DNA from 2 places in the Paenibacillus sp. FSL R5-0473 genome. Region 1 is predicted to be linked to the other one. Evidence: a T-box and tRNA genes for the amino acid it is inferred to sense, from the RefSeq annotation. Region 1 holds a T-box; the other holds one or more tRNA genes.

What was found. A T-box is a leader RNA that pairs with one kind of tRNA and senses whether it is charged. The one in region 1 lies ahead of MKY28_RS02260 (valine--tRNA ligase), so its partner is inferred to be a tRNA-Val.
Region 2: it encodes a tRNA-Val, which carries the amino acid that the T-box ahead of MKY28_RS02260 (valine--tRNA ligase) is inferred to sense. The anticodon was not compared.

What each region holds. Positions count from the first base shown of each region.
Region 1 is NZ_JBBORL010000001.1:485,968-494,702, reverse strand. It holds gene murC (UDP-N-acetylmuramate--L-alanine ligase) at 1-399, opposite strand, end outside; gene MKY28_RS02265 (bifunctional folylpolyglutamate synthase/dihydrofolate synthase) at 456-1,832, opposite strand; gene MKY28_RS02260 (valine--tRNA ligase) at 1,911-4,577, opposite strand; T-box leader at 4,639-4,920, opposite strand; gene MKY28_RS02255 (LysM peptidoglycan-binding domain-containing protein) at 5,076-6,659, opposite strand; gene MKY28_RS02250 (RluA family pseudouridine synthase) at 7,026-7,934, opposite strand; gene hemL (glutamate-1-semialdehyde 2,1-aminomutase) at 7,931-8,735, opposite strand, start outside.
Region 2 is NZ_JBBORL010000001.1:1,243,717-1,252,451, reverse strand. It holds gene MKY28_RS05465 (hypothetical protein) at 1-532, opposite strand, end outside; gene MKY28_RS05460 (hypothetical protein) at 534-791, opposite strand; gene MKY28_RS05455 (M1 family metallopeptidase) at 1,083-3,293, opposite strand; tRNA gene MKY28_RS05450 (tRNA-Val) at 3,533-3,604, opposite strand; gene MKY28_RS05445 (hypothetical protein) at 3,808-4,065, shown strand; gene MKY28_RS05440 (GNAT family N-acetyltransferase) at 4,304-4,747, shown strand; gene MKY28_RS05435 (DUF3892 domain-containing protein) at 4,860-5,096, shown strand; gene MKY28_RS05430 (hypothetical protein) at 5,172-5,453, opposite strand; gene MKY28_RS05425 (hypothetical protein) at 5,437-5,658, opposite strand; gene MKY28_RS05420 (DUF3889 domain-containing protein) at 5,852-6,172, opposite strand; gene MKY28_RS05415 (hypothetical protein) at 6,229-6,483, opposite strand; gene MKY28_RS05410 (manganese catalase family protein) at 6,799-7,701, shown strand; gene MKY28_RS05405 (DUF6809 family protein) at 7,924-8,217, opposite strand; gene MKY28_RS05400 (ribbon-helix-helix domain-containing protein) at 8,358-8,537, opposite strand; gene MKY28_RS05395 (DUF3626 domain-containing protein) at 8,725-8,735, opposite strand, start outside.

The DNA of each region.
Region 1 (8,735 bases):
CTTCGCGTTGGTACCCACATTCATGATTTCTCCGCCAATAATGTATGTCGGATCTGTATCACATTTATCCATAACAAGTGCAATCATGGATGAAGTGGTTGTTTTACCATGAGCCCCAGCTACAGCCACACCTTTACGTTCGTTCAACAAACGTGCAAGCATCTGGGAACGATGCAGAATCGGAATGTTCAGCTCTGCAGCTGCTACCCGTTCCACATTATCAGCAGGCGCTGCCGTAGAGTAGACAACAAGATCTGCTCCAGTGACGTGCTCTGCCGTATGTCCGATATATATTTTCGCTCCCTTGGCTGCCAACTTCTCGGTCAACTCCTGTGAAGCGACATCCGATCCGGTAACGGTGTATCCCATTTCCAACATAACTCTTGCGATGGCACTCATGCCATATCCGCCAATCCCTATAAAATGAACGTGTTCCGATGTATTTAACAAAACTTTCACCAACCTTTTTCAGAATCGGTTTGATGCAAAAGGGCTGCCCGCACATCCGCAATCAGGTACAGTGTGCCGGAGACCACCCCCAGATCTTCCGCTTCCGTCCGTGACTTCAATAGATCAAGTGCCTTTGCCCATTCGGGCTCGACGATGATTTCCAGTTCCTGCTTCGCAATGGCGGGACGTACCCGTTCGACAATCTGCAGCAATTCGGCTGCATCCATTTTGCGTCGGAAATCTGGCTCGGTCAGGATCAGCGTATCCACTAGTGGCAGTATATGCTGCAAATACGCTTCGTGATGCTTATTTGCCAACATACCCATCATCAAAATTAACTTGTTGTGCGGATAGACATCCATAATGCTCTTGGCCAGTGACTCTGCCCCTTCCGGATTATGTGCTCCATCTAGCACAATTCGGGGTTCATCGACGACTTTTTCGAATCTTCCTGCCCAGAAAGCATTCTCCAGTCCAAGTACAATATCGTTGTCATCCAGCATAAATGCCATGTATTGTCTAAGCAATTCAAGCACCATAAGTGCGGCCGCTGCATTGTCACATTGATGTGAGCCCTGCATGCGTATGCGAACGTCCAGATCACGGAACGGGCCTGTAAAATGAAAAGATTGTCCGTTCTCATTGCTGTCCAGTCTATGATAAGAGAATTGATCTCCAGCCAAATACACGCTTGATTGAAGCTGCTGTGCTTTCTCCTGAATCACCTTCACAGCTTCGGGTTGAGTCGCGCAAGTCACAACGGGTACTCCCGGCTTGATAATACCTGCCTTTTCTCCAGCAATCTGCTCAATCGTATCTCCAAGCACATCCGTATGATCCATACCAATGTTCGTGATGACGGACACAACAGGTGCGACAATATTCGTTACGTCCATCCTTCCCCCTAGCCCCGTCTCCCATACCACAACGTCAGGGTAACACTCCTCTGCATAGTACAGAAGCGCCAGAGCCGTGGACACCTCAAACATCGTGGGTGATCCAAGCGGAGTGGAGGCCATTTCCATGACCAGTGGATGTAATCGGTTCGAGAGCTTAAGCAGGATTTCTTCAGGAATATCCTCACCGTTGTATTGAAAACGGTTTGTAAACTTGGTGATATAAGGCGACGTAAAGGTACCCACATCATATCCAGCCTGAAGAAGCACTGACGTCAAAAAAGCGCAAGTCGAACCTTTGCCGTTCGTTCCCGCGACATGAATAAATTTGAGACGTTGGTGTGGATTGCCTAACATGGACATCAGACTCTCGATTCGTTCCAATCCAGGTCGGATGCCAAAAGGAATAAGGCCATTGATCCAGTCCACGGCCTCGTTGTACGTAAGTAAAGGAGCTGCTGCATCTGTCCCGTCTAATTCCGTCATCTGATTCACCTTCGGTCCCGAGTTTGAGTGAAAAAAGCGGCCGGATGGCATAATGGCTCTCCATCCGACCCACATATATTAACCTTTAAGTTCCTTGATTCGTGCAATCACTTTATCCCGTTTATCGGAATAATCTGCTTGTTTGGCGCGCTCTTCCTCAATAACTTTGGCAGGAGCTTTGGCTACAAAGCCTTCGTTCGCCAGCTTTTTCTCTACACGGAGAACTTCGCCCTCAAGGTTCTCCAACTCTTTCTCCAAACGAGCCACTTCCTGCTCGATATCAATAAGACCTGCGAGCGGCAAGTATAGTTCTGCCCCCGTAATGATCGCAGTCATTGCCTTATCCGGTGAGTTTAAATCCAGCCCACTATCGAACTCGGACGTATTACAGAAACGTTTGATGTAGTGACTGTTACGCGCAATGATGCTGGACGTCTCCGCACTATTTGCTTTGACCATCAACTCGATCTTTTTGCTCATCGGCACATTCACTTCTGCACGAATGTTTCGCACTGCACGAATGGTATCCATAAGCAGGTTCATCTCGGCAACAGCCTCTGGGTTCTCAAGAGCAGGATCATATACCGGCCATGATGCCAGCGTAATGGTCTCACCTTCATGCGGCAGATGCTGCCAGATCTCTTCGGAGATGTATGGCATAAACGGATGAATCAGGCGCATGGTCTGATCCAGCACATAAGCAAGCACGGATTGTGTTTTCTTCTTGGCAACCGGATCTTCCCCATAGAAGGACAGCTTAGCAAACTCAATGTACCAGTCACACAGGTCATCCCAGATAAAGTTATACAACACACGACCCGTTTCCCCAAATTCATACGCTTCGATTAGACGCGTAATATCGCGGGAAGTTTCGTTCAGACGGTGCAAAATCCAATAATCGGCTGTACCAAGCTCTCCGCTAATGTCACGTTCCTCATAGGTGAATCCTTCCAGATTCATCAATGCAAAGCGCGAAGCATTCCAGATCTTGTTGGCAAAGTTACGAGCCTGCTCCACTCGTTCCCAACGGAAACGCAGATCCTGACCTGGGGTGCTGCTGGTTGAGATCATGTAACGCATTGCATCTGCGCCGTATTTCTCAATCACATCCAGCGGATCTACACCGTTGCCCAGTGATTTGGACATTTTGCGTCCATCTGCATCACGAACAAGACCATGCATCAGCACATCCTTGAACGGAATCTCATCGGTGAATTCCAATGCAGTGAAAATCATACGTGCAACCCAGAAATATATGATGTCATACCCTGTCACAAGTACACTTGTCGGATAATAACGTTTCAGGTCTTCCGTATCTTCCGGCCAACCTAGTGTGGAGAATGGCCATAAGCCGGAGCTAAACCAAGTATCGAGTACGTCTTCGTCCTGTCTGAGCTTGCGTCCAGCATACTCTGGCAGCGTTGTTGGATCTTCAGCAGATACGATGATTTCACCTGTTTCTTCATCATACCAGGCAGGTATACGATGTCCCCACCACAGTTGACGGGAAATACACCAGTCACGAACGTTTTCGATCCAGTTCAGATAGGTTTTCTCAAAACGATCTGGAACAAAATTAACCCCTTCGCCGCTCTGTTGTTTCTTAATCGCTCTCTCTGCAAGTGGCTTCATCTCAACGAACCACTGTGTAGACAGATATGGCTCAACAACAGCTCCGGTACGTTCACTGTGTCCAACCTGATGCGTGTGATCCTCGATATTGATCAATACGCCCTGCTCTTTCAAGTCAGCAACAATCTGCTTGCGGCAGTCACTGCGATCCAGTCCTTGATACTTTCCTGCCTCAGCATTCATTGTACCGCTCTCATCCATTACCGTAATCTGAGGAAGATCATGACGAAGACCTACTTCAAAGTCATTTGGATCATGCGCAGGTGTGATTTTAACTGCACCACTTCCAAACTCTTTATCCACATAATCATCAGCGATAATTGGAATTTCGCGTCCAATGATAGGCAGTACAAGTACTTTACCAATCATATCTGCATAACGCTCATCTTTCGGATGAACAGCAACCGCTGTATCACCCAGCATCGTTTCAGGACGCGTTGTTGCCACTGTAACGTAGCCACTTCCGTCTTTGAGCGGGTACCGCAGATGGTACAGGTGACCCTGAACCTCTTTATATTCAACCTCAATGTCGGACAGAGCTGTCCGGTTCACCGGGTCCCAGTTAATGATGCGTTTGCCTCGGTAAATAAGGCCTTTTTCATACAGTTGAACAAATACTTTGCGAACCGCTTGGGACAGACCTTCATCCAGCGTAAAACGTTCACGTGAGTAATCAAGCGACAATCCCATTTTGCCCCATTGCTGACGAATGGTAGTGGCATATTGATCTTTCCAGTCCCATACTTTCTCCAGAAACTTGTCACGTCCCAGATCATAACGAGTCAGACCTTCTTCACGCAGCTTCTGCTCCACTTTGGTTTGAGTAGCAATACCTGCATGGTCGGAACCCGGAAGCCACAGTGCGTCATAACCTTGCATCCGTTTGGTGCGGATCAGAATATCCTGCAGTGTAAAATCGAGCGCATGCCCAATGTGCAGCATCCCTGTCACATTTGGGGGTGGAATTACAATCGTATACGGCTCGGCATCTTTACGTTGACCGGCTTTGAAATATCCACGTTCCATCCAGGTGGAGTACCATTTATCCTCTGCCGCCTTAGGATCGTAAGTGGTCGGCATTTCTGTTGTAGCTGATTTTTTTTCCTCAGACATGTGTCATTCCTCCGTTACTTCATCATCTTCGCCAAAAAAAAACAAAAAAACCTTTCATCCATCAAAGGACGAAAGGTTAGCTTTCGCGGTACCACCTTTGTTTCACGCCTACAGCAAGATAGACTTCACCCTCTGTACATGACGTGACACTTCAAGCAGATAACGGCTGCTACCGGCCCATCCTACCTCAGTAATAAATGACGATAGATCTCATTCATCCCTTGTATTCAAACAGGCAACTCCCGGGCGACTTCGATCAGTTGGTTCCTGCGGAATCTCACAGCGTTGCAATTCCACTCTCTGAAAGGTCATACTGTCTACTACTCCCGTTCCACGTTGTTCTTCAAAAAACCTACACACATCATACCTTGCTCGTGCGCGATAGTCAACCTGACAACAGCGGATAAAGAGCGCTGGAATGCAGGTTTAGGACGAATCATGCAAAAACCCGCAATCCTCAAGGGGATCACGGGTCGTAACGAAGGCTTTAACTACGGATTAAGGGATGTACAATATCTGACCTTCTTCCACAACCTGCTCAGATAATCGGTTATACAACTGAAGTTCCCTCGTGCTCAATTGATATCGATCTGCAATGGCATCCAGTGTATCTTCTCGCTGAACGATGCAAAGTTTCACCTTGCGGAACGGGGTCTGGTCCACGATCGTTCCCAGGAACAGGTTCTTCCATTCCACATCATCAGCTGGATAAGTTTCTTCCTGTACCACACCCGCAGGAACCTCATCGCCTCGCTCCACTTCAGCATCGCGTGCCGCTCTGCCCGAGGATAACAAGGAAGAGATACCTACGCCCTCTTCTTGCCGTGGTGCGGATTCTTTTTTGCTGCCAAAAGCAACCTTCAGCTCCGGCTTGTCTTCCGTCTCAGCCACAGGTTCAGGAACAAATGCTTCGTTCTGTACAAACTCGTCTACCCCAGTCGCTTCAAAAGACGGTCGGTCTTCCTCAGCGTTGCCTGGTTCGGACGAAGCAAATACACCTTGCCAGTTCTCCGCCTGTGATTCAACCGGAACATCGGCAACTGCCTGATTCTCCTGCTGAGGTACAGATCTCGCTGATTCGAAGTGCCATACCTCTGGTGCGTCCGGTACATCCGGTGCTGCCAACTCATTAGATGATTGAGCTGCAGGCTCTGAGACTGCTTGATCTCCACCTCTCGAGTTCGCAGGTAATACATCCACGGAAGGCTCGGACCAACCCGAAGACTCATCTTCCAGAGGCAGCAATGGTTCCGACTCAGGGTAAGAAGCTAATCGATCTGCAGTCTCTGCCATAAATGACGAGATCGGAGAAGGTTCGCTGTATTGCTCATGAGATGCCAATTCATCTCCATTCGCTGTCAGAGATGCAGGATCTTCGTTTGCATCAGGTTGTCTGTTTTCGTTAGCGTACTCCGCACTTTGCTCCTCGGACTGAAGTGGCTCGACCGAAGACGAATCCGCATATTCTTGCTGCCATTCTTCGCTATTCCTTAATGTCTCTTCCCTTGTGGACAGGTCAGCGAATTCCGGAGCACCATAGGCAAGTTCTGCTGCATTCGCAAGTCTCTCTTCCTCACTCCGCTGGAGCAGGTACTCTTGTGCAAATGTGTTGGGATCGCTACCTGCCTGTGCTGCTTCATCGGAACGGTTGGATTGCTGAGCATCAGGTGAATGAACAACTGTAAACTCATCTGCTGACCACACTTGTGGCTCTTCAACAGGAAAACCTTCGATACCTCGTAGCGACAACACGCCTGTAATGTTCAGACTGCGATTGGATAACAGATCCACGTCAAAATTTTCGATCTCGATGGAAATATCCTCAATCGATCTGACCCGGTTCAGCGGCACTGTGATCTCCACGGGAATGAAATGTTTGAGCTCCTCTGAAGCCTCATTTTCTCCTCTGTACGCACCTGTAAGTAAAAGATGCCCTCTTAATGTGGCATGATCATCCTGCCCTATGACTTGAATGCGTGGGTATAGTTCAATCTCCTCCAATTCCTCAATCGCAGGAACTCCCTCAGACAAATGAACGCGCTCATAAATATCGAACCGCAAACCATAAGGTTGATTCAACAAAGGTGGCGTCCTCCTTTCGGCATATGTTCACCATGATCCTTCTCATGGGACTGATCCATGGTCCAAATCCTTCGTTACCCCATCTATATGCCTTGAATGAGAGGAGCATGCCACCTTTTGAAAAACCTTGCTATATATGTTCACCTCATGATTATTTACACTGTCACTCCAATGACAGAACAACCTTCTGATCGCTGTTATCCCCAGATTTTTTTCATTCCTTTTTATAAAGGGAAAATCCGGGGATAGCTTATGCTTCCGAAGCAGCTTTCTTTCAGAAAGCTTTTAGGCGAACGCTTTGCTTCTTCTGGTTGTTTCTGTCCTCTCTGTTTTCGTGTAAATAGTTAGTCGAACTTATATAGTGTATTAATAATTTTGACGCTCTCGCTCTGCCAATTGTGTGAAGTCGGATGGCCAAGGGTCGTTCACTTCAATCATCGCTCCGGTTAACGGATGACTAAACTTAAGCATCTCTCCGTGAAGTGCTTGTCGTCCAATGGCATCCGCTCTACCTCCATACAACGCATCACCAATAAGCGGATGTCCCGCGTAACTCAGGTGTACACGAATTTGGTGTGTGCGTCCTGTATCCAGCTTTAATCGTACAAGGGTTGCTTGTTCCCACACTTCGACGATCTCCACATGAGTAACAGCTTCCTGTCCACCTTCCGAGACACGCCTGCGCTGTTTGTGATGTCTATCCTTGCCAATCGGAGCATCAATTTTGTGGAGTTCAGGGGGGATTTGTCCACCTGCAATGGCTACATAATGGCGGCCAATCTCTTTGCGACGCATCGCTTCATCCAGTTTGGCGAGGGCAAAAGCATTTTTGGCATACAGGACAGGTCCGGTTGTATCCTCGTCCAGTCGATGAACATGGCGTACGCTCGCCTGGATTCCGTTCATTTCATAATAAGAGGCAACCACATGATCCAGCGTGATGGCCTGATCGGCACGGCTTCCATCTGGATGCAGTTTCATGCCTGCCGGTTTGTGCATAACCAGACAGAAATCGTCCTCATACAATACATCCACATCAGCCCAGCGTGGCTCGACATCGATTGGCTGGGACGCAAAAAGGGCCAGCCGAAGCCGGTCCCCTGCAAGTTGTATTCCTCGGTTTGCTTTCAGCTGACGGAGCAGTTTCTCCGGAAACTGAAGTTCAGACAATAGCCATTGCTCTGCAGCCATCGATTTGTCCGAACTGCCTGTTACGGCTTTCCCTGGCATCAGCTCAAGCCATTCCCCGCGGCGTTTCCAACTTTTGATGGTCATAGCGATTGAAGAGCTTTACGATTCGCCTCAATCGTATCGTCAATATCCTGCTCCGTGTGCACACCAGAGACAAACATACCTTCGTATTGCGAAGGCGCAACACTCACACCTTGATCAATCATGGCCGCAAAATAACGACGGAATTGATCCAGATTGCTTTCTTTGGCAATATCATAATTGGTTACTGGAACGGCACTGAAGAATGGACAAACCATGGAACCCACACGGTTAATGGTTATCGCAATACCCGTCTCAGCTGCATTTTTCTCGAATCCGGCTTGCAGACGTGCAGACAATGTCTCCAGACGGTCATAGACCTCTGGTGTTAACAATTTGAGCGTGGTATACCCTGCTGCCATAGCCAGCGGATTCCCGCTCAATGTACCTGCCTGATAGATCGGTCCTGTTGGAGCAATCTGTTCCATCAGATCCCGACGGCCACCATAAGCACCAACCGGGAGTCCGCCACCGATAACTTTACCCAGACAAGTCAGGTCAGGTGTAACCCCATATCGTCCCTGAGCACAGTTCAACCCTACGCGGAAACCGGTCATGACTTCGTCAAAAATAAGCAGGCTGCCATATTGGGTCGTCAAACTCCGCAGGCCTTCAAGGAAACCGGAAGCCGGAGGAACAACCCCCATGTTACCTGCCACAGGCTCCACAATAACAGCGGCCAGTTCTCCACCATAACGTTCAAAAGCAAGTCTCACGGACTCCAGATCGTTATAAGGCACCGTAATGGTATTCACAGCTACGCCTTCAGGCACGCCTGGACTATCTGGAAGACCCAGCGTTGCA
Region 2 (8,735 bases), 760 kb from region 1:
GACCATCACCTGGGAACCCGGGAGGTTTGTCCAAAATCAAACCCACTCTTGTCCAGTTAATCATGTCTACAGAGGTCGCAAGTGCCGTCGATTGATTGATCCCCAGTCCGTTTTGTTGATAATACATAAAGAACAATTGTTCTTCATCGTTCCAGATCACAAATGGAGTTTCCGTCGAATTCCCAACCACAGTATCGAGATACACCTGTCCGTGTTTGGTCCATGGTCCTGTCGGGCTGTTCGAGTAGGCTAGTCCAATTCCTCCGATGTGATTATGGTTGGTAGAATACGTAGCATAATAATCTGCTTTTGCATCAGGGATAAGCCCCTTTACCTTGATCGCCCGAAACCAATAGATCGATTGAAGACCCGCCATTGCAGCGGTATACATAGGATTGTCCATTTTTTTATCAAATTGAGGCGTGTACATCCGTCTGGTTTCTGCATCGCAATAATCATAAGGTGAAGTGAAACTGTTGGCTGTGACATTAGCAGTCTGTTCTGCCTGGATATTTTTTTCGACCATTGACATGTTACACAACCTCCTTAACGTTCAGGGTGACAATGTCCAATGGAGAGAAGTATACTAAATCCGTCGCGCCCTTTAGTAGATTTGAGAGATCAACAACATTACCCATATTCGCAGCCGGCCCCTGAATAACACGAATGATAGAGCGAATGCCTGTATTATATGAATACGCTTTCATTTTGTTAATTCCTTTGCTTTCCTTACCGTTGTGATCAGTGACTGTCTCTTTCCATGGCATGCCCGGATAATGTTGATCCTTCATATTAATCCCTCCTATTGTTTTCTCACGATAAGTATATTCATGAAGTTACCTTTCTGTTAAAGCATCATACCCATTTTAAGGCCTAATATTCCAAGACTGGTTTGCAAAACAACATAAAATTTTATCCCCTTTTAGACTTTTTGAAGGTTATATCTTTTCTATGGAGGGGAGTGAGTTGTGCAACCATCGGTTTGCTTTTGTTAAAATGACTAAACAGGCTAACCAATAACAATTGGCTAACCTGTTTAGAGGAAGAAACTGCAAAACCAATTACTTATTACTTATTACTTATTACTCCGCAAAAAGTGAAGATATGGGATTCACAACTTTTTTATTGGATTTCTCCTTGCCTTGGTTATCCAATACATAGTACTGGTAAAAGTCGTTAGTGAATCCGATAGACTCCTGTATTTTCAGCTTAAAAGCTTCAAATGCCTCATCACTCAGATGATCCTCATTCCAGAAATAATGAAGCATCAATCGATTCTGGTTATAGGGATGTTTGATAACATATGCACCAGCCGTGAGAGGTTGATTCATGGTATTTTTCCAAGGAAAACCCGTCTGTTTCGTTCGATCAATAATGTTGAATTTTAAAGCCTGCACCAATCCGTTTGACTTGGCATTGCCAATAACAATAAGGTTGCTGTTGCCGATCTCTTTTTTCATCTTTTGCTTCAGTTCCTTGCGATCCCTTATAATGTCGTATTTCATACCAGTCATATCAAGGAATCCGGTCAACTGATTAACCATATCTTCCTGCTGTTTAGTTGCAAGCTTACTCACCTGATCGCTGAGCACAATGGTTAATTCCTCGCCTTGAAGGGCTTTGTCCATCAATCGATTCATCACTTCATAAGGCAGATTAGGAACCATACCCATGACAGCCTGATATTGCACTTGTAAGACATCATGCACATAGGCGGCGGTCTCTTCCTGTGATAATTGGTATTCCGGCTTTAAGACAAAATCAGGCTGATATAGGGCCATCTGCATTTCTGAACGTATTTCTTTACCAAGCACATCTTCAATGGTTTGAAGCAGCCCCTCTACCGTTGCATTTTGGTACACGTAGCGTTTGAAATATGTCCTCATCAACTCGTCAAATTTCTCTTCACCGACGGAACGGTAAAGCTGATAGATCGCTTGTCGCCCCTTCTGATAATATACCAAACTTGCCAAATCCCCAGCTTCATCGTTTGTTGACGCAATCGCCATATCTACGGGCGCAGTATCAAACTGTATGGATCTGAATCCATTTAGCTTGTCTCCCTGTTTCTCGGCAAAATACACCATGGAGAAATCAGCAAAGCCTTCATCCAGGAAGGATTCTGTCTCCGAGTTATTACCGATCAATGCATGGAACCACTGATGCGCTATTTCATGAACAAATGTTGTGTCTTCTTCTGGAACCGCACCATCTTGAATCTGTCCCATCTGGATGAGCCTCGCATACTCCACGGCAACGCCTTGTACATACGTCTCGACAATTCGGAACTCTGGATAGGGATACTTCCCATACTTGTCACTATAGAAATCGATGACCTTGAATGCCTGATTAATGTACCGGTCAATTATCTTTTTCTTGGATGGGTCATCGTTGAAATAATAATACTCCACCGTCAGACCGTTACGGGTAACGCGTTCCACTTGAAGATTAGGACTTGCAAAGAAAACAAACTCCCTCGTATTCTCGGCTACAGCAGACACAATCTTACGACCATGTTCTGTACTGTTTTGAGTGGTGATCGTGCCCGGCATGGCTACTTGATACTTATCAGGAACATTTAATTGAACTTCAAAGTCCGATGAGGTGTAATAATCGCTCTCAAATGTTCGACTATACGGTGCCTTGTTCCATTGATGCTTTACCTCGTCGTATACAGACATCACCGGGAACCAGTGTGCACCATTGATCATGTCCTTGTAGTAGGAAACTCGCTGTGAGCCATAGGGTATATTCAACTGAAACTCCAGTTGGAATGATACCGATTCACCTGGTTGTACGGGCTTCTTCAACTGCACGGTCAACGCTTGGTTTTCCTTATGGAAGTCCAGCGATTGGCTATCTGCGCTTACAGCCTGAATATCGATGCCACCCAGAAAGTCCTCCGCTGTCTTCTCCGGGTGATCTTCACTAATCTTCTCATTATGCTGTTGGTACATGCTCGCCTGTGTAGACTTGGAGAGGTTTGCATCAGCATATGTATGAAGAACCAGCTGCTGGAGTGCATCCTTGCTTGTGTTGCGGTACGTTACCTTCTCGCTCCCCTGGATCGTCATGTCCTTCTCATTTAATCGAGCCTGGATCTGGTATTGAATCGGGGTCTGCTCTAGAGAGTCTTTCTGTGTATTATATATCTTCGAAGATACAGGTGCTGGGTCTGCTTCCGCGGCAACAACCCCCATGTTGGCAAGTGGGCTTGCTGCCAGTATTAAAGCCAGTGTACCCGCGATCCCTACTCTGGCTAACTTTGATGTAAATGGACTTGAATAATTCATAAGTTCTCTCCTTCTCCTGTTCTATGTTGACCTCATGACCAAGTATAGAAGACGAACCTTACGATGAATTTATGTTTTATTTAAGTTTTGTTTAAAAAGAGGAAGAGAAACTGTGCCATTAAATTTATTATCAACAAAAACCACCTACACATATTATTGGAGGTAGCCATATTATTATATAAAAAAAACAACTCCTCTTGAGATATAATTCTCAAAAGAAGTTGTTTTAATTTTTCATATAGGACGAGTGGGGATCGAACCCACGACCCTTACCCTGTCAAGATAATGCTCTCCCGCTGAGCTATCGCCCTGTAATAATTATGATGTATCAATCACGGTCGTACTACTAAATTTAACTGAGCTAACAGATCATGATATATAATTGTTTCCCAATCAAGTAACAGTATCATATCAAGTAACCGTGTTCATTGTCAATGATTTATTTGGTTATAATTCACCCGAAATGGTGCACAATAAAGGAAAGATTACCATTTCAACACGAGGTGAATTCCCTATGAGAAACTTAACAAAACGGTCAAAATCCAATAAATATACATTTACCAAATGCTTCTTTCTCTTTGCTGGGCTTATGATTCTCATTACAACCGTTACTGGTTGCGGCTTAGAGAGGGATGAACATACAGTTCAATTCCAACAATTACAACAGCCCAATGAAAATGGTGAATCTCTGCCCGTCTGGCTGGACGTATACTCCAAATCTGTAATTCAAGATGTGTATTCTCCGCGAGGAAGCAGTGAAGTCTTGCCGTGAAGGTTAACAGGTGAATTACTCATCTTCATCCCACTTGCGTGAGTATGCTTTCTTCGTAACGTAATACAACAGAGTAATCATTCCCGCCGACATTAGCAATGTAATTACCATGATGCCTGTCATGCCCATCACTACCCCCTCCTCTCCCAATATGTTCCAGACTTCACTATACAGGAAAAACATTTTTTTGTATAATTCAGTCTGATATGTCGCGCAAGAGCAGAAAGAAGGAATGGAATTGGCAGCTGAGATTAGTTATGTATCAACAGAAGAACAACTGGAGCAAGCCCTGGGAATTCGCCATCACGTATTTGTTATCGAGCAACAGGTGCCTGCCGAGATTGAGATTGATCAATATGATGTCATCAGTCCGGATGTGCATCATGTATTGTTAAGTACGGATGGCCAAGCTGTAGCCACAGGACGTCTGATCTATTACAGCAAGGATACAGCCAAAATGCAGCGAATCGCAGTGCTTGAATCTCATCGTTCATTTGGTTATGGACGTGTGCTTCTGCTCGCGATGGAGGAGCTGGCACGTGAACTCGGCTTATCCTATTCTGTACTGGATGCGCAGTGTCAGGCACAGAAATTCTATGAAAAACTGGGTTATGAAGTGATTTCGGAAGAACCTTTTTATGATGCAGATATTCTGCATGTTCGTATGAGAAAGAGCTTGTAAAACCTCGACGTTGGCAGCTCTTATCAGCATATGATGCATACTTCCGAGGAAATCGGATAGGCTAATCAGGTAGACAGATTCCTATCTCGTCATATAAGGAGAGTGTGACATCATGGATCAAACAACACGCGAGAGTTTCACAGCCGTACAGAAAAATGGCGACGGTGACCTGACAGCATTTCAGACTTCAGCAGGACGCGTACTGGATTATCAGCAGGCACTTGCAGAAGTAAAAGCTGGCGCTATTGCCGGTGTGAATGTATTTAAAGGCAAGGATGGCGAAATGTACATTCGCGGAGATGCCGACGGTGACCCAACCAACAACCTGGACCAACTTCCCCATTTCTAAAATAGATGCACATGTCGTACATGTGACACAGTAAGCGCCGATCCGGATATCCGGGTTGGCGTTTTCTTATTATGATTAGTAGTCCGTAAAATATTTTACGGAATCACCGGAAGGTTGGCTTTTGCGAATCGGCTGTTGTACCTGTTCCCATGCCTGCAAAATCTGTATCCCTTCAAGAGTAGACCGGTTCTCCCACGCGATGTGCCCGGTGCGTTCAAGCTCCAGCAATGACTCATGAATGTAAGCTTTGCTTCGTCCCGTCTTGTTCTCGAGTTCATCCATACGCGGCAGCCTGCGCCGTTGTCCTGCATAGTTCACCATAATACGCAAAATCTTGCGTTCAAAGTCGTTCAGCATACTTTACCTCCCCATTCAGATCGGTAACAGGACGCCATGCCAGAATACCTTGCTCCAGAAATGTTCTAGGCGAACCTTCTTTTCCCGCTGATGCTCTAATCATCCCGCCACGTACACTGTTAATTCGAATCTGTCGCTGCGTAATCTGCCCTGCACGATCCATGTAGACAAGCTCCACCATCTGGCCAATATATTTCCCTAGCATAATCATCCCTCCGATAAGAACGTTTGTTTGTATTTCATATTATATGCGAACATAAGTTCTTTATTCAATAGTAAAAAAAGGATTTTGTAAAATAAAAAAAACCAGACTTTCACCTTAATGATTAAGGCAGTCTGGTTCAACCCATAGTATAGCTAATATGAAAACATGGCTTGTAATGACCAAGTCCAGCGGATCAGTGTCGATCCGATTCGGAAAATTGTACTTTCTTTAATTGCTGTGTAGATGGATTAAAATCAACATTTACATAGACTGCGAATTGCTTGCCGTCTTTCGCACGAACCCATAGCTTGAACTGTTCCCGTGATTGATCTGCTGTTAGAGAGGTGCGACCGATATGCTTATAGTCCAAAATATCCACATTATACTTGGTCTGTGTTTCTTTGACCGCAATAATTCCCCACTTCGCATAATCAGGGATGGCGGCGCCTGTGCCTGATGTAATTCCGGCTAAACTCAGAACTACCGACATGACGGTAACGATGAGCATTCTCATTTCACTCACTCCTTGGGACAATATGTTTCTGTTATATTGCCCGTCCGGGTTTCATTTTACACGAATAAACGAAAGATCCAGGCCAGTGGCCGTAGGGAAAAAGGAACCACATGAACAAGTCGGTCAAACGAATCAGGAGGCTCCGTCCGGAAACTCATTCCCCAGTCACCCGAGAAAAAGTGTTGTTGTGTCTTCGGCTCCTCAGGACGATCCAACCCGTATTTCTTTTCAATTAACTGCCGTATTTCTTCATCCACCTGAACCTCATTCGTAACGACATATGCTGTGGCAGGCTCGCTGCTTATGTACATAAGCATCATTAGAAACATCACAATCCCAACTATTTGTATCCAAAGCTTGTTCATCTCTTACTCCTTTATGGATTCATGACTCTCTTCTCTTATACGTGAAGACTCGTTTGAATGTTTGATTATACATAAATTTGACCGTATTGGAAATAACAAATGGGAGAAGAGTTGAGGCATGCGTTATGCGATGCTTAAGTCCCATTCGGTTGATTTTTTGTTTAAAAAACCCAATAAACGTGTAATAGGCCATGACAGAGTGACTCCACGATCTGAAACCCTACACGATCTGCAATACCAATATGAGGAGGTTACACCCGAATGTTCAAACGCTTGGATGAAATCCTGATTGAGATTCCCAATGTCGAGAAGCCAGATCCGAATGCTGCGGCAGCCATACAAGAATTACTCGGCGGCAAATTCGGAGAAATGTCAACGTTGAACAACTACCTCTATCAATCATTTAATTTTCGATCCAAAGAAAAGCTGAAGCCCTTCTATGACCTCGTCATGAGTATTACGGCCGAAGAATTGGGTCATGTTGAGCTCGTGTCTCATGGTATTAACAAGTGCCTCAGAGGTTCAACCGAGTACAAAGAACCCGACGATACACCACTAGGTTCCGTAAAAGATGCTCGTCTGTCGTATCACTACCTGGCAGGTGCACAAGGCGCAATGCCTTTTGACTCTATGGGTAATCCATGGACGGGAGCAAACGTCTTCAACAGTGGCAATCTGGTCGAGGATCTGCTGCATAACTTCTTCCTAGAATGTGGCGCTCGTACCCATAAAATGAAAGTATATGAAATGACGGATCACCCGGCAGCCCGGGAAGTGGTTGGTTTCCTGCTGGTACGTGGCGGCGTGCATGTTGTCGCATATGCAAAAGCACTTGAGATTGCAACTGGCGTAAATGTGACCAAGCTGGTTCCTATCCCTTCACTGAACAACAAAGCCTTCAACGAGGCTCGTAAATATGAAGAAAAAGGCGTACACACCAAGCTGTATACCTATAGTGATAAAGATTTCAACACGATCGGCCAGATCTGGAAAGGAACTCACCCCGAAGATGGACAACCTCTGGAAGTCATTCAAGGGATACCTGAAGGATTCCCGATTCCAGAAGCTCCTGCGGTCGAGGAGGAGTTCGCACCAGGTATATCGCAAGAAGACTTCAAGGAAATTGCGCGTCGCCTAAAAATGGCGGGGAATATTGCGGATTAAGGAACAATTTTGTTTAACAGGTTCTTTCCCTATATATATTGTTAACTGTATGTTTAAGTAAAGCCCTCGAACCCTGCTGTTGAATGCAGAGAGGATTGGAGGGCTTTGTTATACTCAATTTTTGATAAAATTTTATGATGCAAAATAAGTATGTTGTATGCACGTCATTTCTTGAGAATTTAGCTGTAAAAGTAAACCTGATCTCTGTTCACATCGTTAAACTTAGTTAAACTCCAACACCGATTCCTCACGCTGACTCATGACTTCAATTAGCATGTTGGCACCCAGACGAAAACCTTGTGCAAACGCTGCTTCCGTATGCATGCCCTCACATCTGCCACACAAGTCAAATAACTTTTCAAGCTCACGGAATTCTTCCTCGCTCAATCGATTCTTCCACTGCTCTGTCAGAGCTGCAATCTGCCGTCCTAACGCTTGGTATTCAGGATGTGTCGGCATCATCATCTCATCCGGTCGAAGTCGTCCATTATATAATGCTTCTAATATCGAATTCATGTGCATCCTCCTGTATATCAATTCGCACCTCACTTGAATGAACGTTCTACACATGGTAGGATATTTATGCAGTCGCTCATTCAAGTGATTGCGGGATAGGAAGCAGCGTGTTCTTCGCGGGACTAGCGCTGCTTCCTTTTTTATTTTTGGAGTTCGTCGTAAATCTTCTCAATCCCTTTGCGAACAATGTCTGATCGATTCGTATTCAGCTTCTCAGCCGAAATATCGAGCTTGTTCATAATTTCCTCGTCGACACGTATCTCAATCGTTCTGCTTTTGGGTTTGTCAGATTTAGGCCGCCCCATCTTTTTGGCGGACATTGCTTCACCTCTTTTTTTGTCCTGACAATAATATAATATTGTCTGGACAAAAAGTCAATGTATTTGTAAAACATACGTTCGTTTTTGTGACAGCAGATTCATAGATAAATGTATAGTCAGTAATCCGTTTGAATGATAAAAAAACAACCTTGAACGGTTAGGCGCTCAAGGTTGTTAGAGTACTATTTCACTCTTCCA